Regions from separate parts of the Streptomyces sp. NPDC048277 genome, predicted to be linked through region 1. Evidence: riboswitches for the same ligand, from Rfam matches in the RefSeq annotation. Region 1 holds a riboswitch; each other region holds the start of a gene.
What was found. Region 1 has a riboswitch for S-adenosylmethionine ahead of thrC (threonine synthase). Riboswitches for the same ligand answer to the same signal wherever they lie in the genome.
Positions count from the first base shown of each region.

Region 2: it holds a riboswitch for S-adenosylmethionine, as region 1 does, so the genes downstream of both, AB0D85_RS19305 (putative leader peptide) here and thrC (threonine synthase) in region 1, are expected to answer to the same signal.
Region 3: it holds a riboswitch for S-adenosylmethionine, as region 1 does, so the genes downstream of both, AB0D85_RS05620 (aminotransferase class V-fold PLP-dependent enzyme) here and thrC (threonine synthase) in region 1, are expected to answer to the same signal.

Region 1 is NZ_JBEZLQ010000012.1:175,794-183,235, forward strand. It holds gene groL (chaperonin GroEL) at 1-161, opposite strand, end outside; gene AB0D85_RS25925 (cold-shock protein) at 536-742, opposite strand; gene AB0D85_RS25930 (MoaD/ThiS family protein) at 1,189-1,464, opposite strand; gene thrC (threonine synthase) at 1,513-2,796, opposite strand; SAM riboswitch class I at 2,815-2,968, opposite strand; gene AB0D85_RS25940 (glucosyl-3-phosphoglycerate synthase) at 3,126-4,070, shown strand; gene AB0D85_RS25945 (transposase) at 4,199-5,407, opposite strand; gene AB0D85_RS25950 (trehalose-6-phosphate synthase) at 5,692-7,119, shown strand; gene otsB (trehalose-phosphatase) at 7,180-7,442, opposite strand, start outside.
Region 2 is NZ_JBEZLQ010000008.1:98,214-105,655, forward strand. It holds gene AB0D85_RS19290 (ABC transporter permease) at 1-294, opposite strand, end outside; gene AB0D85_RS19295 (ABC transporter permease) at 291-1,250, opposite strand; gene AB0D85_RS19300 (ABC transporter substrate-binding protein) at 1,254-2,873, opposite strand; gene AB0D85_RS19305 (putative leader peptide) at 3,080-3,253, opposite strand; SAM riboswitch class IV at 3,232-3,345, opposite strand; gene AB0D85_RS19310 (Pls/PosA family non-ribosomal peptide synthetase) at 3,738-6,302, shown strand; gene AB0D85_RS19315 (amino acid adenylation domain-containing protein) at 6,316-7,442, shown strand, end outside.
Region 3 is NZ_JBEZLQ010000002.1:206,092-213,533, forward strand. It holds gene AB0D85_RS05595 (heme-copper oxidase subunit III) at 1-125, shown strand, start outside; gene AB0D85_RS05600 (cytochrome c) at 201-1,013, shown strand; gene AB0D85_RS05605 (Rieske 2Fe-2S domain-containing protein) at 1,010-2,068, shown strand; gene AB0D85_RS05610 (ubiquinol-cytochrome c reductase cytochrome b subunit) at 2,065-3,702, shown strand; gene trpD (anthranilate phosphoribosyltransferase) at 3,836-4,900, shown strand; SAM riboswitch class IV at 5,055-5,171, shown strand; gene AB0D85_RS05620 (aminotransferase class V-fold PLP-dependent enzyme) at 5,336-6,700, shown strand; gene AB0D85_RS05625 (Lrp/AsnC ligand binding domain-containing protein) at 6,819-7,100, opposite strand; gene AB0D85_RS05630 (rhomboid family intramembrane serine protease) at 7,097-7,442, opposite strand, start outside.

The sequences.
Region 1 (7,442 bases):
GAGACACCATCGTTGGTGATCGTGGGGGCGCCCCACTTCTTCTCGAGGACGACGTTGCGGCCCTTGGGGCCGAGCGTCACCTTCACGGCGTCCGCGAGCTGGTTCATGCCGCGCTCGAGGCCGCGCCGCGCCTCCTCGTCGAACGCGATGATCTTGGCCATGTGAAGTGGTCCCTCCAGGACTGGGGGTGATTCCTTCGGACCGCGCCCGCGCCCGCGACGGACGGCTCACATGCCTCGTGGTTCCTTGCCCCACCCGGCCTGCGGGCCTCACCGACCCGGTCCTTCTTTGTCACTCTCACCTTCAGAGTGCTAACGCCAATGATTAGCACTCGGGGTTGGAGAGTGCAAGGCGCGCTCGCGAAGCGAGTGCTCGTTGAGGGGTGGTGGTCGGGCGACGGGCGGGCGCAAGCGCCTCCCGGGGATCGGGCATGCGCGGCCCGGCCCGGCCCGGGCATGCCGAAGGGCTCGTGCCCCGGGAGGCACGAGCCCTTCGAAGATGTACAGAAGAACGTCGCTGTCAGTCGGCGCGTGCTTCAGCTGGTCGCCAGCCGGACCATGTCCGCCTGCGGCCCCTTCTGGCCCTGCGAGATCTCGAAATCGACTCGCTGACCTTCCTCCAGGGTGCGGTACCCGTCCATCTGGATCGCGCTGTAGTGGACGAAAACATCCGCACCACCGTCGACCGCGATGAAGCCGTACCCCTTCTCCGCGTTGAACCACTTGACGGTGCCCTGAGCCATGCCTAACTCCCCTATTACTGGCCCTTGCACAGATCCACACTTCGCGGATCCGGGTCAGACCTCACCCCCCAATGGTTGGGGGCGTGCGCCGGAACGCGTCGACCGCGGCTGAATGTATCTGTCCAACTGCCGTCTGCAACAGGTCAATCGGACGAGAATTCTGGACGGAAGGGGTCCGGAATGTAGCGAGAATTCGGCCGAATTCAGGGCAAGTCGGGCCCTATAAAGGCCACAAAAGCCGCATTTAACCCGCACACTTTGGCTACTTCTTGCCGGGCTCGCGGTATCGAATACAGGGCCCCCGACCTGGAGATCGGGACCGTGTTCCCCAACTGTACCGCGCTCAACCACACAGAATTGCCCCCTCCGCTTCTCTCGCGGAGGGGGCAATCAGATGAACAGTCGGTGATGGCTGTTACCGAAGGTAATGTTCGGTCATTCGGACGTCAGCCGCCTGCGACGGCCGGGATGATGGAGACGCCGGCCCCGTCCGGGGTGGCCGTCTCCAGGCCCTGCTCGAATCGCACATCGTCGTCATTCACGTAAACGTTGACGAACCGGCGCAGCTTGCCCTGGTCGTCGAGAACACGGGCGGCGATTCCCGTGTGGTTCTTCTCCAGGTCGGCGATGACCTCACCGAGGTTCGCGCCTTCGGCACTGACTTCGGCCTGGCCACCGGTGTAGGTGCGCAGGATGGTGGGGATGCGAACGTTGACGCTCACGGTTTGAACCTCCGGACAGGGCGGCGCCCCGGTTTTTTTACGGCCGACTTAGGCGAGCCCGGCCTCGTGGAACGACTCGAGATTGGGCCGAATGGTCGCGGTGAGACCCGTACCCGCGACCGCGTCCAGCGTCTTCAGTCCATCACCGGTGTTGAGTACAACGACCGACTTCGACGGATCAATGAGCCCATTCTCAATGAGCTTCCTGGTGACTCCAACCGTCACACCGCCGGCGGTCTCCGCGAAGATTCCCTCGGTCCGCGCGAGCAGCTTGATCGCGTCGACGACCTGCTCGTCGGTGACGTCCTCCACCGCGCCGCCGGTACGGCGGGCGATGTCGAGGACGTACGGACCGTCGGCCGGGTTGCCGATCGCCAGCGACTTGGCGATGGTGTTCGGCTTCTGCGGCCGGACCACGTCGTGCCCCGCCTTGTACGCGGTCGACACCGGCGAGCACCCCTCCGCCTGCGCACCGAAGATCTTGTACGGCTTGTCCTCGACGAGCCCGAGCTTGATCAGCTCCTGGAGGCCCTTGTCGATCTTGGTGAGCTGCGAGCCGGAGGCGATCGGGATGACGAGCTGGTCCGGGAGCTGCCAGCCGAGCTGCTCGCAGATCTCGTACGCCAGGGTCTTCGACCCCTCCGCGTAGTACGGCCGCAGGTTGACGTTGACGAAGCCCCAGCCCTCGCCGGCCGGGTCGCCGATCAGCTCGGAGCAGAAACGGTTCACGTCGTCGTAGTTGCCCTCGATGCCGACGAGCTCGCCGCCGTAGATCGCGGCCATGACGACCTTGCCCTGCTCCAGGTCGTGCGGGATGAACACGCAGGAGCGGAAGCCGGCCCGGGCGGCGGCGGCGCCGACCGCGCCGGCCAGGTTGCCGGTGGAGGAGCAGGAGAGCGTGGTGTAGCCGAAGGCGCGCGCGGCCTCGACGGCCTGGGCGACGACGCGGTCCTTGAAGGAGTGCGTCGGGTTTCCGGAGTCGTCCTTGACGTACAGGCCGCCGGTGACGCCCAGTTCCTTCGCCAGGTTGTCGGCCTTGACGAGCTTGGTCCAGCCGGGGTTGATGTTCGGCTTGGTCGCCACGTCCGCGGGGACGGGCAGCAGCGGCGCGTAGCGCCAGATGTTCGCGGGACCCGCCTCGATCCGCTTCCGCAGCTCCTCGGTGTCGTAGGCCGAGAAGTCGTACGCGATCTCGAGCGGGCCGAAACACTCCTCGCAGGCGAACACCGGGCCGAGCGGCACCCGGTGGCCACACTCGCGGCAGCTGAGCGCTGCGGCGGGACCGAGGTCTACGGTGGAATCGGTGCTGGTGGCAACAGTCTGCACAGCCATGTGAGGCGAGGCCCTTTCTCCTCATCTTCCTCACGACGCATCTCGCCGTGAGACGGATTTGGCACCTTCCCTAGCCGGGAGCCTCGCGATGATCAACAGTGATCTACGAGTACCGACTGGAGGGTTGCCGGGGCTTCATCGGGCCGTTTCCCTCTGCCCCTCTGGATGAGCTGTATGCGGTTGTCAACACACGGTGACCACAGGACATGCGATGGTCATCGGCGTTGTTCAAGACTGTAACCGAAGGCCAGGACAGTTGAGAGAGTCGTCCGAACCGCGAGATGGATCACACGTGGCAGTGTGGTCGTGACAGTGAGGAGCCGCTGACTGTGCTGGAAGAAGTCGAGCGCTGGCTGGCCACCCGCTCCTGGTCCGTGAACGATCGCCCGCTGCACCGGATACTCGCCGCCAAGCAGCGGTCGGGTCAGTCCGTCTCCGTCGTGCTGCCCGCGCTCAACGAGGAGGAGACGGTCGGTGACATCGTCGCGGTCATCCGCCACGACCTGATGCGGCAGGCGCCGCTCGTCGACGAGATCGTGGTCGTCGACTCCGGCTCCACCGACCGTACGGCGGCGGTGGCCGCGGCGGCGGGCGCGCGCGTCGTCCACCGCGACGAGATCCTCCCCCGTATCCCGGCCGTCCCCGGCAAGGGCGAGGTCCTCTGGCGCTCCCTGCTCGTGACCACCGGGGACATCGTCTGCTTCATCGACGCCGACCTGAGGGACTTCTCCTCCGACTTCGTCTCCGGGATCGTCGGCCCGCTGCTGACCGACCCCGACGTGGACCTGGTCAAGGCGATGTACGACCGCCCGCTCGCCGGCGCGGCCGGGCAGGGCGGCCGGGTCACCGAACTGATGGCCCGCCCGCTGCTGAACATGCACTGGCCGCAGCTGGCCGGTTTCGTCCAGCCGCTGGGCGGCGAGTACGCGGCCCGCCGCTCCCTGCTGGAACAGCTCCCCTTCCCGGTCGGCTACGGCGTGGAGCTGGGCATGCTGGTCGACGCCCTGCACCTGGTCGGCCTGGACGCCCTCGCCCAGGTGGACGTCGGTGTCCGCAAGCACCGCCACCAGGACGGCCAGGCGCTGGGCCGGATGTCCGCCGCGATCTACCGCACGGCACAGCTCCGGCTGGCCCGCGGGCATCTGATCCGGCCCTCGCTGACCCAGTTCGAACGGGGTGAGGACGGCTTCGAACCGCGCACGTACTCCGTGGACACGGAGGAACGGCCGCCGATGGCGGAGATCGCGGAGTACGCCGAGCGCCGGGTGGCGTGACTTCGACGTGCGTTCCGTATACGGCCGCTCGTCGGGCGTAGCCGTACGTTTGAGCGTTTCCGGGCCGGGCTAGGTTGAGGCGTGTGACTCCACCCACGCGTAAACGCGCGGGCTTCCTGCGTCGGCAGCTAGGCCACGTCGCAGAGGACCAGCCCGGCCCTGTTGAGGACGTTCGTCGCGCCGACGTGGTCCGCGTTCGCGGTGAAGCCGCACGCCGTGCATTCGAACTTCGCCTGGGTGACGCGGTTCTCCTTCGCGGCGTGCCCGCATGCGAGGCACGTGCGGGAGGTGTTGCGGGCATCCACTTCGACCACGTGGCGGCCGGCGCTTTCAGCCTTGTTCGCCAGGATCGAGAGGAACTGCGCCCAGCCCGCGTCGAGGATGCTGCGGTTGAGCGCGGCCTTGGTGGCGGCGCCGTTCGGCAGGAAGGCGCCGTTGTTGTCGGGGGCGGGCTTGGGTTTGGGGGTGCGGGTCATGCCCGCGGTGTTCAGTCGCTCGTGAGCGATCGTGTCGTACTCGCGGACCAGGGCGAGTGCGGTCTTGTGGTGGAAGTCGGCGCGCTGGCGTCGGATCTTGGCGTGCAGCTTGGCGACCTTGCGGGCTGCGGCGCGGTGACACTTGCTGCGCTGCCGGGTCCGCGGGGGGAACGTCGCGAGGTGCTGCTGGGCTTCGGCGAGTTCGTCGGCCATCCGGTCGAGGAACTTCGGGTTGGCAATGTGCTCACCGTCAGAGTTGGTCAGGAAGTGCGTGGTGCCCATGTCGATCCCGACCACGGCGCCCGTGGCGGGCAAGGGCGCCGCTGGTACGTCGTCGCAGGAGAGGACGACGTACCAGCGGCGCCCTTCACGCTTGACGCTGATCGTTTTCACGCGGCCCCGGACAAGCCGGTGCTGGTGCACGCGGACGTGACCGACACCTTGCAGGCGTACACGGGTGTGCCGGTCGTAGGGGGTGGAGTCCCAGCGGCAGCCGTCGCCGTCCTTCGGGAAGATGACGGTGTCGAAGTGGCCGACGCCCTTGAAACGCGGGTAGCCGGGCGTCTCGCCGCTCTTGACACGGCGGAAGAACGCCTGGAACGCCTTGTCCAGACGGCGCAGGGTGGCCTGCTGGGAGGAGAACGACCAACGCCCCTGGCGTTCCGGATCGAACGCCCGGATCTCCCTGAGCTGGGCGGACTGGTCGCCGTACCGCACGGACGTCCTGGAGACGTGCCGGTAGGCGTCCCGCCGTTCCTGCAAAGCGCCGTTATAGAGCGAGCAGTGGTCGGTCAGCATGTCCCGCAGGGTGACGGCCTGACGTGCCGTGGGGCGCAGCAGGAACTTGTACGCGCGGATCACCGCTCGCGCCTTCGCTCCACCCGAAGAGCCTCGGCGAGGAGAACGCACGCAGCAGCGTTGATCGAGATGCCGACGCGCTCGGCATATTCCTCGACCTGCCGCTTCAGCTCAGGAGCGACGCGAAGGTTCAGCGACTCCCGGAGATCACCTCTAGCCACAACCAAGATGCTACCACTTCTGATGATGGCTCAGGTCCAGGACCGACTGCTGCGCGGCTCCTCAGCGCGCCCGCAGCTTCGATTCCACCACCGGCCAAGGCCAGTGGTCTCCTCGAAGGGAATCTGATGGCTGCTACCACCGGCGGTGCCGAGGTGCTGGTCGCCTCGAACCGTGGCCCGGTCTCGTACGAAGTGCGCGAAGGCGGTGCGCTGCACGCCAAGCGGGGCGGCGGCGGGCTGGTCTCCGGGCTGTCGGCGATCGGGCCGGACGCGAACGCGGTGTGGGTGTGCGCGGCGCTGGGCGAGGGCGACCGCGAGGCGGTCCGGCGGGCCGAGGGCGGCCTGCTGCCGGTGGCGGACACCGGCGGGCAGCGGGTCCGGATGCTCGACATCGACGCGGACGTGTTCTCCGACGCGTACAACGGGATCGCCAACTCGGTGCTCTGGTTCGTCCACCACATGCTGTACCAGACCCCGCTGGAGCCGGTCTTCGACGCGGAGTTCCGGCGGCAGTGGGGTGCGTACGAGGCCTACAACCGGGCGTTCGCCCAGGCGCTGGCCGAGGAAGCGGGGCAGGGGGCGGCGGTCGTCATCCAGGACTACCACCTGGCGCTGGCGCCGCGGATGCTGCGCCGGCTGCGGCCGGACCTCCGTATCGGCCATTTCTCGCACACGCCCTGGGCGCCGCCGGACTACTTCCGGCTCCTCCCCGACGACATCGCGGCGGAGCTGCTGAGCGGGATCCTCGGCGCCGACCACGCGGCGTTCCTGACGCGGCGGTGGGCGGACGCGTTCGTCGACTGCTGCCATGCGGTGCTGGGGCCGGGGATTCCGGTGGCCGGGGAGACCCGGATCGGGGTGCACGGGCTGGGGGCCGACGCGGACTTCCTGCGGAAGCGGTCGCACGAGCCCGATGTGGACGAGCGGATGGCCGCGCTGCGGGAGGAGGTCGGCGAGGGCCGGAAGACCATCGTCCGCGTCGACCGTACGGAACTCTCGAAGAACATCGTGCGGGGGCTGCTGGCGTACCGGCAGCTGCTCGACGACCACCCCGAGTGGCGGGAGCGGGTGGTGCATGTCGCGTTCGCGTATCCCTCGCGGCAGGACCTCGCGGTGTACCGCGACTACACGGCCGAGGTGCAGCGGCTCGCGGATGACATCAACTCGGCGTACGGGACGGCGGGTTGGACGCCGGTGGTACTGCATGTGAAGGACGACTTCGCACGGTCGCTGGCGGCGTACCGGCTGGCCGACGTGGCGTTGGTGAACCCGATCCGCGACGGCATGAATCTCGTGGCGAAGGAGATCCCGGTGGTTTCGGACGAGGGGTGTGTGCTGGTGCTCTCGCGGGAGGCGGGGGCGTTCGAGGAGTTGGGGGAGGACGCGGTGGTCGTGAACCCGTACGACATCGGGGGGACGGCCGAGGCGTTGGCGCGGGCGCTGGCCGTGCCGGCGGAGGAGCGGGCGGAGACGTGCAAGCGGCTTGCCGCGGCGGCTACGGCGTTGCCTCCTGCGGCCTGGTTTCTTGAGCAGTTGGGGGCGTTGGGCGCGTGATCTGCGGGCCCGGTGGGGGCTGGTCGCGCAGTTCCCCGCGCCCCTAAGGGGCGCTGCCCCTTACGGGGCGCTTCGTGCAGCCAGATTTCCCAGTAGCCGTACAACCCCTTCCGGTCCGTTCACCACCAGGTCGGCCCGGTCCGCCAGTTCTGTGACCTCCTCGCTGCCGCTGCACACCAGGACGCCCGGGACGTCTTCCTCTCGGAGCTTCTCCACTGCGGCGAAGGCCGGGATGTCGCCCAGGTCGTCGCCTGCGTACAGCACCGACCCCGCGCCGATCTCTCGCGCGTACTCGCGCAGCGCGACCCCCTTGTCCATGCCCG
Region 2 (7,442 bases), on a different contig from region 1:
TCGGCCCAGCTCGTCGGTGCCGAACCAGTGTGCGCCGCTCGGGCCGCGGAAGTTCTGGGCCGGCACCCCCGTCAGCGGGTCCTGCGAGGTGAACAGGTCCGGCCGGAAGGAGGCCAGCACCACGAGTACGACGATCAGGACCGACAGCAGCAGACCGGGGCGGCGCACCACGAAGCGCAGCAACCGCCGTACGTCCACGCGGCGTTCCGGCTCCGGTCCCGTCCCGACGGGCCGGGCGGGGCCGAGCGCCGCCTCGGCCGCGTCGGCCGTGCCGTCGGCAAGGCTCCGACTCATGCGAGCGCCGCCTTTCTCTCCGGGGCCACCACGATCCGCGGATCCAGCAGCGGGTAGACGAGGTCGACGACCAGGTTCGTCGCCACGAAGATCAGTGCCCCGAACACCACCACCCCCTGGACCAGCGGGATGTCCTGAGCGGTGACGGCCGCGGCGGTCACCCGGCCGAGGCCGTCGCGCGAGAACACCGTCTCGACCACCACAGAACCGGCGATCAGCTGCCCGACCAGCAGGCCGACGACCGTCAGCGCGGGCAGTGAGGCGTTGCGCAGCGCGTGCCGCAGATGGACCCGCCGGCGGCCCGCGCCCTTGGCCCGCGCGGTCTCCACGTACGCCTGGTCCAGCGCGGTCAGCAGGCTCTTGGCCAGTACCTGCGCGACCTGTGCGCCGGTCGGGACCGCCAGGGTCAGGGCCGGCAGGATCAGGCCGCGCAACCCGTCGTTGCCGAACGCCGGGAACCAGTGCAGGCGGAAGGAGAACGCCTCCACCAGCAGCAGACCCACCCAGAACGTGGGTACCGACACCCCCAGCGGCGGTAGCGACAGCAGGAACTGCCGCAGCCAGCGCCGGGAGGTGTACGTCGCCACCACGGCCAGCCCGCCGCCGAGGACCACCGCGAACAGCAGCGCGGCAGCGGTCAGTTGGAGGGTCTGCGGCAGCGCGTCGGCCAGCGTCGAGGTCACCGGCCTGCCGGTGGACACCGAGTCGCCGAAGTCCCCGCGCACCGCCCGGCCGAGGTACTCCGCGTACTGCACGAGCACGGGCTTGTCGAAGCCGTACTCGTGCCGCAGGGCGGCCAGCTGCTTCGGATCGACCTGCCCCGAGTCCATCCCGGCACTGGCCATCGCAGTCACCGGATCACCCGGCAGGTAGTCGAGGACGAGGAACGACACCGTGTACGCCGCCCACAGCACCCCGACCGCCTGCGCGAGCCGCTTGATCACATACCGGCGCACGGTCTAGCCGATCCAGGTGTCGTGCAGCCGGATCCGGCTGGAGGCGTCGAAGTCCAGGTCGTGCACCTTCTTCGCGATGCCAAGCTGGGTCTGGAGCTCCACCACCGGCGCGTAGTAGGCGTTCTGCACGATCAGCTTCTGCGTGTCGTCGACCAGTTGCCCGCGCTGCACCGTGTCGGTGGTGGCCGCCTGACCGGCCACCCGGGTGTCGAGCGGGCCCGCCGGGATGCGGTACCAGTTGGCCAGCCGGGTGGAGAAGGAGCTGCGCAGGATGTCCGGGTCGGCCCGGGTCACGTTGCCCCACGCCGCGTCGAAGTCACCCGACTGCAGGGTCGGGGCGAACCGGGTGAGCTGGAGTTGCTTGAGGACGACGTCGACACCGACGGCCTTGAGCTGCTGCTGGATCAGCTCCAGCGCGGGCTGGTTGGTGGCCGCGTTGGGGATCCAGTCGATGGTCAGACTCAGCTTCTTGCCGCCCTTGGTCCGGATGCCGTCGCCGCCGGTCTTCCAACCTGCCTGGTCCAAGAGGGACTTGGCCCTGGCCGCGGCGAAGGGGAGATCCGCGGCGAGGTCCGTGTAGTCGGGCGTGGTGTGCGCGAGGATGCTGGTCGCGGCCTTGGTGCCGGTCGGGAAGACGGTGTCGGCGATCTGCTGCCGGTCGATGGCGAACAGGATCGCCTGCCGCACCCTGGCGTCCTTGAGGACCGGGCGTGAGTTGTTGAAGCCCAGGCCGAACACCACGCCGGGGTTGGCCCGACTCCGCAGGGCGACCTGGCCGCCCTTGAGCGCCGCCTCGTCGGCCCTGCCCACGCTGCTGATGGCGTCCACCTGGCCGGACCGGAGACTGCCGGCCCGTACGCCGGCCTCGGGCACGACCTTGAACACCAGCTTGTCCAGGTACGCCTCGCCCTTCTTGCTCCACAGCGAGGAACCCCAGTCGTACCCGGTGCGCCTGGCCAGGGTGACCGACTGGTTCTGCACGTACTGCTTCAGCACGAAGGGACCGGACCCGATCACCCCGTCGCTGCACTTCTGCTGCGGGGTCCTCTGCACGCTCGCCGAGGACTCGATACCCAGCGAATGCGTCGAAGTAGTTTGCAGGAACTGGGCGTTGGGCTGCTGGAAGGTCACCTCGACGGTGAGCGGGTCGACCACGGTGGTGGATTTGACGCCGCTCAGGTAGCCCTCGGCCAGGGTGCCCAGCGCACCGAGCTTCGGCACCGCGTCGAAGTTGTCCTTGACCACCTGCGCGGTCAGCTCGGAGCCGTCGCTGAAGGTGACACCGGACCGCAGGTGGAAGGTGAACGTCGTGGCGTCGGAGCTGATGTCCCAGCTCTTCGCCAGCCACGGCACGATTTTGCCGGTCTTCGGATCCTGGTCGGTAAGGGAGTCCACGGTCTGGCGCACCGAGTAGATGGTGTCGTTGCTGGCGACCTGCTGCGGATCCACGCAGCCGGCGTCCGACCCCACCGCGAAGGTCAGGGTGCCGCCGGACTTCGGCCGGCCGCCGCCGGAACCGGAATCGTCGCCGCTCGATCCGCAGGCGGTCAGCAGCACGCTGGTGGTCAGGAGGGCGGTCAGGGCGGTCCAGCGGGAAAGTCTGAGATCCGGAAGTGCGGTCACGGAAGGGGTTCTCCTGCTCGTGTCACCAGGCACCGGGTGCCGTGCGGGCACGGCCGTGCCTGGGCGTGCGGCCCCGGTCGGCGTGCCGCCGGTCACGGGGGAGCGCTGTTCGGACGGGGGTCAGGTGGATGCCACCGCGCACGGTGGCGGGAGGTGCCTGCGGCCGCGGCCGGTGACTCGACGTCAGCCGGTGGCGCGCAGACTCGTCAGACCTGACAGAGACAGCTGGTCGAGCGCTGCAGATCGATGTGGCGCCGACGCGAGAGCCGGGAGAACACCGAGACGACGGCGAAGGAGGCAGTCGGGTCACCGCTGTGCCGCATGCCGGTCCCTCCCCGTCTCCGGCCCCGCTCACGGGGCCACGCGCTTGCGGGGATCATCGGTGATCCCGCCGGGCTTTCACCTGGAGCACCCCACCGCGCGGGAGGGTTGCCGGTCAGCGAGCCAGGGCTTGACGCTGACACTCAATGCCGGACGCGATCGTACGGAGCGGTTTTGGCGTACGTCAATGGCGAACCGTCCGGCACACGGCGGCAGGGGCGTACGGGAGCACTGTCGCGGACCGGTACGACCGCCGCGCCCGGCGTACCCCGGGACTGAGCCGTACACCGGCTGCGGCCGGGTGGGGGCTGAGCGCGCAGTTCCCCTCGCCCCTTGCGGGGCGCTGCCCCGCTGCCGGCCGGGGGACCGCCATGCGGGTGATTCGTGGTCCCCGTCCCGGTGCGAAACCCGGGGAATACGGCGCGCTGGATCAGTCCTCCGGCACGGCCGAGCAAGGGACATAAGTGGCATGCGGTCCACTGCCTGGACAAACTGAATCCGCCGGTTCGTGATCAGGAACATCCACGTTCTCGAGGAGATCGCATGATGGAGCAGTCCTCCGAGGTCGTGTCGGTGCCGGACGGACCTTCGGTCGTCCCGAGTCACACCGGCGGCAGGGGAGCGGAGACCGAGCGGGAGCTGGCGCAGGCACTGGCCGAACTCCTGAGCACCGAGCACGTTCCGGCCGACAGCAACTTCTTCACCGACCTCGGCGCCAACTCCCTGGTCATGGCCCAGTTCTGCGCCCGAATACGCAAGCGGCCGGACCTGCCGTCCCCGTCCATGAGGGACATCTACCGGCACCCCACGATCCACAGCCTGGCGGCGGCGCTCGGCGAGGCCGCCCCCGTTCCCGCCGAGCCGGTGAGCGCCCCCTCGGCGCCCGAGCGGCCGCGCGGCAACCGGTGGAGCCATCTGCTCTGCGGCACGCTCCAGTTGCTGGTCTTCCTCGGCTACTCCTTCGTCTCCGGTTTCGCCACCGCCGTGGGGTACGAGTGGATCGCCACCGGCAAGGGCGTGGCAGACATCTATCTGCGGTCCCTGCTGTTCGGAGGCATCGGCTTCGTGGCGCTGTGCGCGTTCCCGGTCGTCGCGAAATGGCTTCTGGTGGGCCGCTGGAGACCGGGCGAGTTCCCCGTCTGGGGCCTGGCGTACGTGCGCTTCTGGATCGTCAAGGTGCTGCTGCACGCCAACCCGATGGTCCTTCTCACCGGAACCCCGCTGTACGTGCTGTACCTGCGGGCCCTCGGCGCGCGGATCGGCAAGGGGGTCACGATCCTCTCCCACTCCGTCCCGGTCTGCACCGACCTGCTGACGATCGGCTCCGGCACGGTCATCCGCAAGGACTCGTTCCTCCTCTGCTACCGGGCCCACGCGGGACACATCCAGACCGGCCGGATCACCCTCGGCACGGACGTCTACGTCGGCGAGAAGACCGTCCTGGACATCGACACCGCCATGGGCGACGGTGCCCAACTCGGCCACTCCTCCGCCCTCCACCGGGGGCAGGCGGTCCCGGACGGCGAGCACTGGCACGGCTCCCCGGCGGAACCCACCCGGACCGACTACCTCAGGGTCGCCCCGGCCCGCTGCGGCACCCTGCGACGGGTCTGGTTCGGACTCGGCACGCTGGTCCAGCTGTTCTTCCTGTACCTACCGCTGCTCGTCGGCGGAATGTACATGCTGTTCACCGAGGTACCGGCGATCGGCAGGCGACTCGACCCGGCGACGGCCGCACTGACCCCGTCGCAACTCGTGCCCGACGCACTGGTGCTGTCCCTCGTGCTGTTCTTCGGGTTCGTCGTCCTGGGGCTGCTGGCCCTGTGCACCCTTCCGCGGCTGGTGGGTCTGGTCGTCAAGCCCGACAGGACGTATCCGCTCTACGGATTCCACTACGCGCTGCACCGGGCCACGGCCCGCATGACGAACATCAAGTTCTTCGCCTGGCTCTTCGGCGACAGCTCCTACATCGTGTACTACCTCCGCGGAATCGGCTACGACCTGTCACGGGTCGAGCAGACCGGATCGAACTTCGGCACCGAAGTCCAGCACGAGACACCCCTGCTGGTCTCCGTCGGCAGCGGCACGATGGTGGCCGACGGCCTGTCCGTGGTCAACGCCGACTACTCCAGCACATCCTTCCGGGTGGCCAGGGTGGCGATCGGGCCGCACAACTTCCTCGGCAACAACATCGCCTATCCGGCGGACGGCAGGACCGGCGACAACTGCCTGCTCGCGACGAAGGTGATGATCCCCCTCGACGGCGAGATCAGGGAAGGCGTGGGGCTCCTCGGCTCACCGTGCTTCGAGATCCCCCGCTCGGTGGACCGTGACGCACGCTTCGACCACCTCAGGTCGGGCGACACCCTCCGCCGCCGGCTCGCCGCGAAGAACCGCTACAACCTCCGCTCCATGCTGATCATGCTGTTCGTGCGCTGGCTGCACACCTTCGCGCTCACCCTGTTCGGCCTCGTCTCCGCGGACCTGTACGGCACGGTCGGACATGTGGTGATCGCCGGGTACCTGGCGTTCACACTCGCCTTCTCCACCGTGTACTTCGTCCTGGTGGAGCGCTGCATCGGGTCCTTCCGTGCGCTGAGCCCCCGGCTGTGCTCCATTTACGACCCGTACTTCTGGTGGCACGAACGGCTGTGGAAGGTACCGGACCACTTCCTCGAGATCTTCAACGGAACCCCCTACAAGAGCCTGGTCTGGCGACTGCTGGGCGTGCGCATCGGCCGCCGGGTCTTCGACGACGGCTGCTACCTGACCGAGCGGACACTCGCCACCATCGGCGACGACTGCACCCTCAACGTCGGCAGCAAGATCCAGTGCCACTCGCAGGAGGACGGCACCTTCAAGTCCGACGCCACCACGCTCGGCGCCGGCTGCACGCTGGGCGTCGCCTCCCATGTGCACTACGGCGTGACCATGGGCGACGGTTCGGTGCTGGCACCCGACTCCTTCCTCATGAAGGGCGAGGAAATGCCCCCGAACGCACAGTGGGGCGGCAACCCGGCGGTGGACATGCCGGAGACCGGCAGCCGGTCCACCGCCAACGGCAGGGTCACGTCCAAAGCCAACGCCACCACGGCGACCGTGAGTTGAGGAAGGCCATTCGATGGGAACGCGCGTGGAAGCGGACCGGGAGTTCTGGAGCCGGGTACTGACCGCCGGCGGTGTCACCACCGTGCCCCGGTGGGTCCGGGAGCCGGCAGCGGGAACGGCCGAACACGAGATACCGGTGCCGGACGACGTGACGGCGGCGGTGCGGGAACTGGCCGGGCGCCAGGGCCTGCCGGCCGACGCGCTGATGCTGGCCGCGCACCTCAAGGTGCTGGCCGTGCTCTCCGGCGAGCCGGACGTGGTCACGGGGTACACCACCGGTACGCGCGGCGAGCCGCTGCCCTGCCGGACGGCCCTCCCCCCGGGGCCCTGGCAGGCACTCCTCACGACCGTCGGACACGCCGAGGCGGAGGTGCTGGCGCACCGCGACTTCCCGGTGGAGAAGCTGCGGCGGGAACTGGGGCTGACGGAGCCGCCGTACGAGACCGTGTGCGGTCCCCTCGGCGCCGACGAGCCCCACGCCGACGACGGTGTCCTGCACGTGCGCTGGTCCGACCACGGGGGACGGCTGACACTGCGGCTGCGCCACCGCACGGACGTACTCGACGCCACGGCCGCGGCCCGGATCGGCGGCTACCACCTGACCGCGCTGCGGCTGCTGACGGCGGACCCCGACGCCGACCACACCCGGCAGAGCCTGCTGTCGGCCGAGGAGGAACGGGAGCAGCTGGACGGCCTGGCCGGACCCCACCGGCCGCTGCCGGACGCCCGGGCACACGAACTGTTCGAGCAGCGGGCGCGGGCACATCCGGAGGCCGTGGCCGCCGTGCACGGCGGGCGCGAGTGGACGTACGGCGAACTCGACCGGCGCGCCAACCGGCTGGCGCGGGCCCTGCTGGCGCGGGGCCTGGGCCGGGAGGACGTCGTCGCCGTCGTCACCGAGCGCAACCTCGACTGGCCGGCCGCGGTGCTGGCGGTGTTCAAGGCGGGCGGCGTCTACCTGCCCATCGAGCCGCACTTCCCGGCCGGCCGCATCCGGGCGACGCTCTCGCGAGCGGGCTGCCGGCTGGTCCTGACCGAATCCGGCAGCACCGACACCCTCGACCAGGCGCTGGCCGGCCTGCCGGACGTCGAGAAGCTGCTCCTCGACACGGCGTACGCCGAATCGCACGCCGACGACGA
Region 3 (7,442 bases), on a different contig from region 1:
GCACCTACGCGGCGAAGAGGTTCACGCACGAGCAGGCGACCGCGGCCATCGTCGTGTCCTACTACTGGCACTTCGTCGATGTCGTCTGGATCGGCCTCTTCGCCACGATCTACCTGATCAAGTAGCCGGGCCGGCCCACGCGCCGTAGAAGCGCACAACCAAACGCATCGACGCAGAAGATCCTGACACCGGGGTAATCCGTGAAAAAGCTCTCCGCACGACGACGCCATCCGCTGGCGGCGGTCGTCGTCCTACTCCTCGCGCTGGCATGCACAGGGGGGCTGTACGCCGCGTTCGCACCCGCGGGCAAGGCGCAGGCCGATGAAACGTCCCAGTCCCTGACCATCGAGGAGGGCAAGAAGCTCTACTCGGTCGGCTGCGCCAGCTGCCACGGCACCGGCGGTCAGGGTTCGTCCGACGGACCCAGCCTGGTGGGCGTGGGCGCCGCGGCCGTCGACTTCCAGGTCGGCACCGGCCGTATGCCGGCCGCCACCTCGCAGGGCCCGCAGGTCGTCAAGAAGAAGAACATCTACACCCAGGCCCAGATCGACCAGCTCGCGGCGTTCATCGCCTCGCTGGGTGCCGGTCCCGCGGTTCCGACCAAGGACCAGTACGGCCCTGACGGTGCCGACATCGCCGCGGGTGGCGAGCTCTTCCGCACCAACTGCGCGCAGTGCCACAACTTCGTCGGTTCGGGTGGCGCGCTGACCAAGGGCAAGTTCGCGCCGAGCCTTGAGGGCGTCGACCCGAAGCACATCTACGAGGCCATGCAGACGGGCCCGCAGAGCATGCCGTCCTTCCCCGACACGACGCTGTCCGAGAAGAACAAGAAGGACATCATCGCGTACCTCGACGCGGTCAACAGCCCCAAGACGGTGAACCCCGGCGGTCTCAACCTGGGCGGCCTCGGGCCGGTCAGCGAGGGTCTGTTCGCGTGGATCTTCGGTCTCGGCCTGCTGATCGCGGTCGCCGTCTGGGTCGCCGCTCGGACCGCAAAGGCCAAGAAGTCATGAGTAGCCAAGACATTCCAGAAGAGAACCTGCCCGCTGAGCAGGACCACGCGCACGGCGCCGTGAGCGTCGCGGACGAGAAGAACCCGTTCGCGGACCCGGGTCTGCCGCCCCATGAGCACCGGATCCAGGACATCGACGAGCGGGCCGCCAAGCGGTCCGAGCGCGTCGTGGCCATGCTGTTCACGGTGTCGATGCTGGCCACGGTCGGCTTCATCGCCTCCTATGTGACGATCCCGAAAGACAAGTCGATCTTCGTCTTTCCGCTCGGTCACATCAGCGCGCTGAACTTCGCCCTGGGCCTGACCCTCGGCGCTGCGCTGTTCTGCATCGGCGCGGGCGCGGTCCACTGGGCCCGCACCCTGATGTCCGACGTGGAGGTCGCCGACGAGCGGCACGCCATCTCGGCGGAGCCGGAGGTCAAGGCCAAGGTCCTGGCCGACTTCAAGCAGGGCGCCAAGGAATCGGCCATCGGCCGGCGCAAGCTGATCCGCACCACGATGTTCGGCGCGCTGACCCTGGTCCCGCTCTCCGGCGTCGTGCTGCTGCGCGACCTCGGCCCGCTGCCCGGCACCTCGCTGCGCCACACGGCGTGGTCGAAGGGCAAGCTCCTCGTCAACATGAACACCAACGAGCCGCTGCGTCCCTCCGACGTCGCCGTCGGCTCGCTGACCTTCGCCAAGCCCGAGGGCCTGGAGGAGACCGACGAGGAGTTCCAGAACGAGATGGCCAAGGCGGCCCTGATGATCATCCGGCTGCAGCCGGACAACATCAAGGACAAGCGCGAGCTCGAGTGGTCGCACGAGGGCATCGTGGCCTACTCGAAGATCTGCACCCACGTCGGTTGCCCGATCTCGCTGTACGAGCAGCAGACCCACCACGTGCTCTGCCCGTGCCACCAGTCCACCTTCGACCTCTCCGACGGCGCCCGAGTGATCTTCGGCCCGGCCGGTCACGCCCTGCCGCAGCTGCGCATCGGCGTGAGCGAGGAGGGCTACCTCCAGGCGCTGGGCGACTTCGAGGAGCCCGTCGGTCCTGCATTCTGGGAGCGCGGATGAGCACTTCAGAAAACTCAGAGTCCCGCGAGCGCGGGAAGGCTCCGGCCGGCGAGCGTGTCGCCGACTGGGCCGACGGACGGCTCGGGATCTACTCCCTCGCCAAGTCCAACATGCGCAAGATCTTCCCCGACCACTGGTCGTTCATGTTGGGCGAAGTGTGCATGTACAGCTTCATCATCATCATCCTGACGGGTGTCTATCTGACGCTGTTCTTCCACCCGTCGATGAACGAGGTGGCGTACCACGGCAGCTATGTCCCGCTCCAGGGACAGCTGATGTCCGAGGCGTTCAACTCGACCCTGCACATCTCCTTCGACGTGCGCGGTGGTCTGCTCATCCGGCAGATCCACCACTGGGCCGCGCTGATCTTCCTCGCCGGCATGTTCGTGCACATGATGCGCGTGTTCTTCACGGGCGCGTTCCGCAAGCCGCGTGAGATCAACTGGCTGTTCGGCTTCCTGCTGTTCGTCCTGGGCATGTTCACCGGCTTCACCGGTTACTCGCTCCCGGACGACCTGCTCTCCGGCACCGGTGTCCGCTTCACCGAGGGCGCGATCCTGTCCATGCCGATCGTCGGCACGTACATCTCGTTCTTCCTCTTCGGCGGGCAGTTCCCCGGCCACGACTTCGTCGCCCGGTTCTACTCGATCCACATCCTGCTGCTGCCGGGCATCATGCTCGGCCTGATGGTGGGCCACCTGATCCTGGTCTTCTACCACAAGCACACGCAGTTCGCGGGTCCCGGAAAGACCGAGAAGAACGTCGTCGGCATGCCGCTGCTGCCGGTCTACATGGCCAAGGCCGGAGGCTTCTTCTTCCTGGTCTTCGGTGTCATCGCGGCCATCGCGGCGACCACCCAGATCAACCCGATCTGGGCCATGGGCCCCTACCGTCCGGACCAGGTGTCCACCGGCGCCCAGCCCGACTGGTACATGGGCTTCGCCGAGGGTCTGATCCGGTACATGCCGGGCTGGGAGATCAACTTCTGGGGCCACACCCTGGTCCTGGGCGTCTTCATCCCGCTGGTCCTGTTCGGTCTGGTCCTCGCGGCCATCGCGGTCTACCCGTTCATCGAGTCCTGGGTCACCGGCGACAAGAGCGAGCACCACATCCTGGACCGCCCGCGCAACGCCCCGACCCGCACCGCCTTCGGTGTCGCCTGGGTGACCGTGTACATGATCGGCCTGATCGGTGGTGGCAACGACCTCATCGCCACCCACTTCCACCTGTCGATCAACGACGTGACCTGGTTCGTCCGGATCTTCTTCTTCGCCGGACCGGTGATCGCGTTCATCATCACCAAGCGGATCTGCCTCGGCCTGCAGCGCCGGGACAAGGACAAGGTGCTGCACGGTCGCGAGACCGGCATCATCAAGCGCCTGCCGCACGGTGAGTTCATCGAGATCCACGAGCCGCTCTCCCAGGAGCAGCTGCACACCCTCACGGCTCACCACCAGTACGAGCCGGCCCAGGTCGGTCCGGCGGTCGACGAGAACGGTGTCGAGCGCAAGATCAAGGGTTCCGAGAAGCTCCGCGCCAAGCTGAGCAGCGCCTACTACGGCGAGGACAACCAGATCCCGAAGCCCACTGTGGAGGAGTACAAGGAGATCACGAGCGGCCACGGCCACCACTGATCGACGCGTCGCCACGCCACGGCGAAGGGCCCCCGTCCGGTGTACGGACGGGGGCCCTTCGCCGTGCCCGGGGCTGGATAGGGTAGGCCCTGACACTGCCTTTTTCATCGGTACGACGATCAGGAGCGGCCTTATGAGCGCTGTGACCCCCGCTGGAGGCGATATCGCGGCGGGCCGTTCCTGGCCCGGGGTACTGAACGCGCTGCTGTACGGCCAGGACCAGAGCGCCGAGGCGACGGCCTGGGCGATGGACCAGATCATGCGCGGCCAGGCGACCGACGCGCAGATCGCGGGCTTCGTCGTCGCCCTGCGGGCGAAGGGCGAGACGGTCGAGGAGATCAACGGCCTCGTCCGCACGATGTACGAGCACGCGAACGTCATCGAGGTGCCGGGCCGCACGGTCGACATCGTCGGCACCGGCGGCGACGGCGCGAAGACGGTGAACATCTCCACGATGTCGGCGCTGGTGGTGGCCGGCACGGGCGCGAAGGTCGTCAAGCACGGCAACCGTGCGGCCTCCTCCGCGTCCGGTGCCTCGGACGTCCTGGAGAAGCTCGGCGTCAACCTCGACCTGACCCCGCAGCGGGTCGCCGAGGTCGCCGAGGAGGCCGGCATCACCTTCTGCTTCGCCGTGAAGTTCCACCCGGCGCTGCGCCATGTGGGCGCCGCGCGCGGCCAGTTGGGCATCCGCACGGTGTTCAACATCCTCGGCCCGCTGACCAACCCCGCGCGGGTGCGGGCCCAGGCGGTCGGCGTCGCGGACCCGCGCATGGCACCCGTCGTCGCGGGCGTCTTCGCGGAGCGCGGCAACTCCTCCCTGGTCTTCCGCGGCGACGACGGCCTCGACGAACTGACGACGACCGCCACGTCCCGCGTGTGGATCGTCCGCGACGGCAAGGTCACCGAGGAGACCTTCGACCCGCGTGACGTCGGCATCGACCTGGTCCCGGTGGAGGCCCTGCGCGGCGGCGACCCGTCGTACAACGCGGAGGTCGCCCGCAGGCTCCTGGACGGCGAGACCGGCCCGGTACGGGACGCGGTCCTCCTGAACTCGGCGGCGGCCCTGGTTGCCCTCGATCCGGGCCCGGGAACGCTCGCCGAGCAACTCCGCGCCGGCATGGCCAGGGCGGCCGAGTCCATCGACTCGGGTTCCGCCAAGCGGGCGCTGGAGCGCTGGTCGGCGGCGACGCACAAGTAGGGGCCGCGGCCGCCGGGTCGAGGCGCGGTTCGGCACCGCCGGACCGCGCCGTCGCGGCTGATCGCCGTAGCGGCGGAGAAAAGGGAGACTCCCCTGTCCCGTCATCCGGACAGGAGTTGCGCGTCCGCGATCACTTCCCCTACGTTTTTCCCCAGGTCATGAGTGACAGTCATGAGGCCCCGGCCGACTGTCCGGCAACCCTCCGTCCGTGGCGGGGTGCCCCGGGTGAAGACCAGGCCGTAGGCAGCGAGGTCTACGGCAAGCGCGGACCCCTCGACACACCAGGGGTCCTGGTCGTACGAGGGAGCCTTCTGTGAGCAAGCGAATGCGATAGGGCGTAGAGCCCCGCCTCCGCGTACCCCTTTGCACTTTTCCCCGTGTCGTCGACGTACCGTCCGGCGCGGCGGTTCCGCTCACCCTCACAGGAGTTTCGCCATGTCCGTCTCCACCGCTGCCTCCGCCCAGTCCGTTTGTGCCCCCCTGCCCGTTCTGGGCCGGGATGTCACCGTCCCGCTCGTGACCGGCGGCGAGGTCACCTACGCCGCCCTCGACTACGCGGCCAGCGCCCCCGCCCTGCAGCGGGTCTGGGACGACGTCGCGGCGTACGCGCCGTACTACGGCAGCGTCCACCGCGGCGCCGGCTACCTCTCCCAGCTCTCCACGGACCTCTTCGAGAACGCCCGCAGGACGGTCGCCGAGTTCCTGGACTGCCGCCCGGACGACCAGCTGGTCTTCACCCGCTCGACGACCGACTCCCTGAACCTCCTGGCCCGCGCCCTCCCCGCCGACTGCCAGGTCTTCGTCTTCGAGACCGAGCACCACGCCTCCCTGCTGCCCTGGCAGGACGCGCGGGTCACCTACCTCGACGCCCCGCGCACCCCGCGGCAGGCGGTGGCGACCCTGGAGCGCGCGCTCGCCGACCGCGACCCGCACGGCCCGGCCCTGGTCTGCGTCACCGGCGCGTCCAACGTCACCGGCGAGCTCTGGCCCGTACGGGAGCTCGCGGCCGCCGCGCACGCGCACGGCGCCCGGATCGTCCTGGACGCGGCCCAGCTGGCCCCGCACCACCCCGTGTCCGTCCGTGACCTGGACGTCGACTGGGTCGCCTTCTCCGGCCACAAGCTGTACGCCCCCTTCGGTTCCGGCGTCCTCGCCGGCCGCGCCGACTGGCTGCGGGCCGCCGAGCCGTACCTCGCGGGCGGCGGCGCCAGCCGCAGGGTCACCCGGCGCGAGGACGGGGGAGTGGCCGTGGAGTGGCACGAGAGCGCCGCGCGGCACGAGGCCGGGTCGCCCAATGTCATCGGCGCCTACTCCATCGCCTCCGCCTGCAAGGCGCTGACCGAGGCCGGCTTCGACACGCTGGTCGCCCGGGAGCGGCACCTGATCGAGAAGGTGCGGGCGGGGCTGGCCGAGGTCCCGGAGGTACGGATCCTCTCCCTCTTCGGGGACGACGCCCCGCGCGTCGGTGTGATCAGCTTCGTGGTGGACGGCTGGAACAGCTCCCACTTCGCGGCCGCGCTCTCCGCCGAGTACGGCATCGGCGTCCGCGACGGCCTCTTCTGCGCCCACCCCCTGGTCCGCACGCTCCTGGGCTCCGCCCCCCAGACCCAGGGCGAGTGCGGGGCGCCGGAGGCGGCACCGGGGGAGAAGTCCCTCAACGCGATCCGCGTCAGCTTCGGCGCGGGAACGCCGGACGAGCATGTGGAGCGGTTCGTGACCGCGGTGCGGGAACTGGTGACCGACGGTGCGAAGTGGTCCTACCGCACGGAGGACGGCCGCTGCGTCCCGGCGGTGAGCTGACCTACCTGTTTTTAAGGGGCGCGGGGAACTGCGCGACCAGCCACGACGCACCCGCAGGAGACCACACCGCGGGCCGGTGGGGGCTGAGCGCGCAGTTCCCCGCGCCCCTTGCGGGGCGCTAGCTGTCCAGGCCGATCGCGAACGCCGCCTCCAGGTCGTGCTGCGAGTACGTGCGGAACGCGACGTGCGTGTCGGTGCCCTCCACGCCGGGGATCTTGCTGATGCGGCCCGGGATGACCTCGGCCAGGTCCTCGTGCTGCTGCACCCGGACCATGGCGATCAGATCGTACGTACCGGTGACGGAGAAGACCTCGCTCACACTCTCCAGCGCGGCGATCTGTTCCGCGATCTCGGGGATCCGGTCCACGCTGGTCTTGATGAGGACGATCGCGGTGATCACGGCTGGTTCTCTCCCTCGGGTGCCGGGGCTCGGGCGGTCCTCACTTTAGTCCTACGGCCGTACCGCCCCCACGCGTAGCCGAAGCCGAGTCCGAAGCCGACCAGGTGGGCGAGGTAGGCCACGCCGGGGCCCGCGGGGGCCTGGCCCAGGGCCAGCCACTGCAGGGCCGCCCAGAAGGGGAGCACCACCCAGGCCGGGAAGCGCAGGGGCAGGAAGAAGAGGAAGGGGAGAAGACTGGTCACGCGGGCGCTGGGGAACAGGTACAGGAACGCTCCGAGGACCGCCGAGATCGCCCCGGACGCCCCCACCAGCGACTGCTGGGACGTGGCGTTGGCGGCCGCG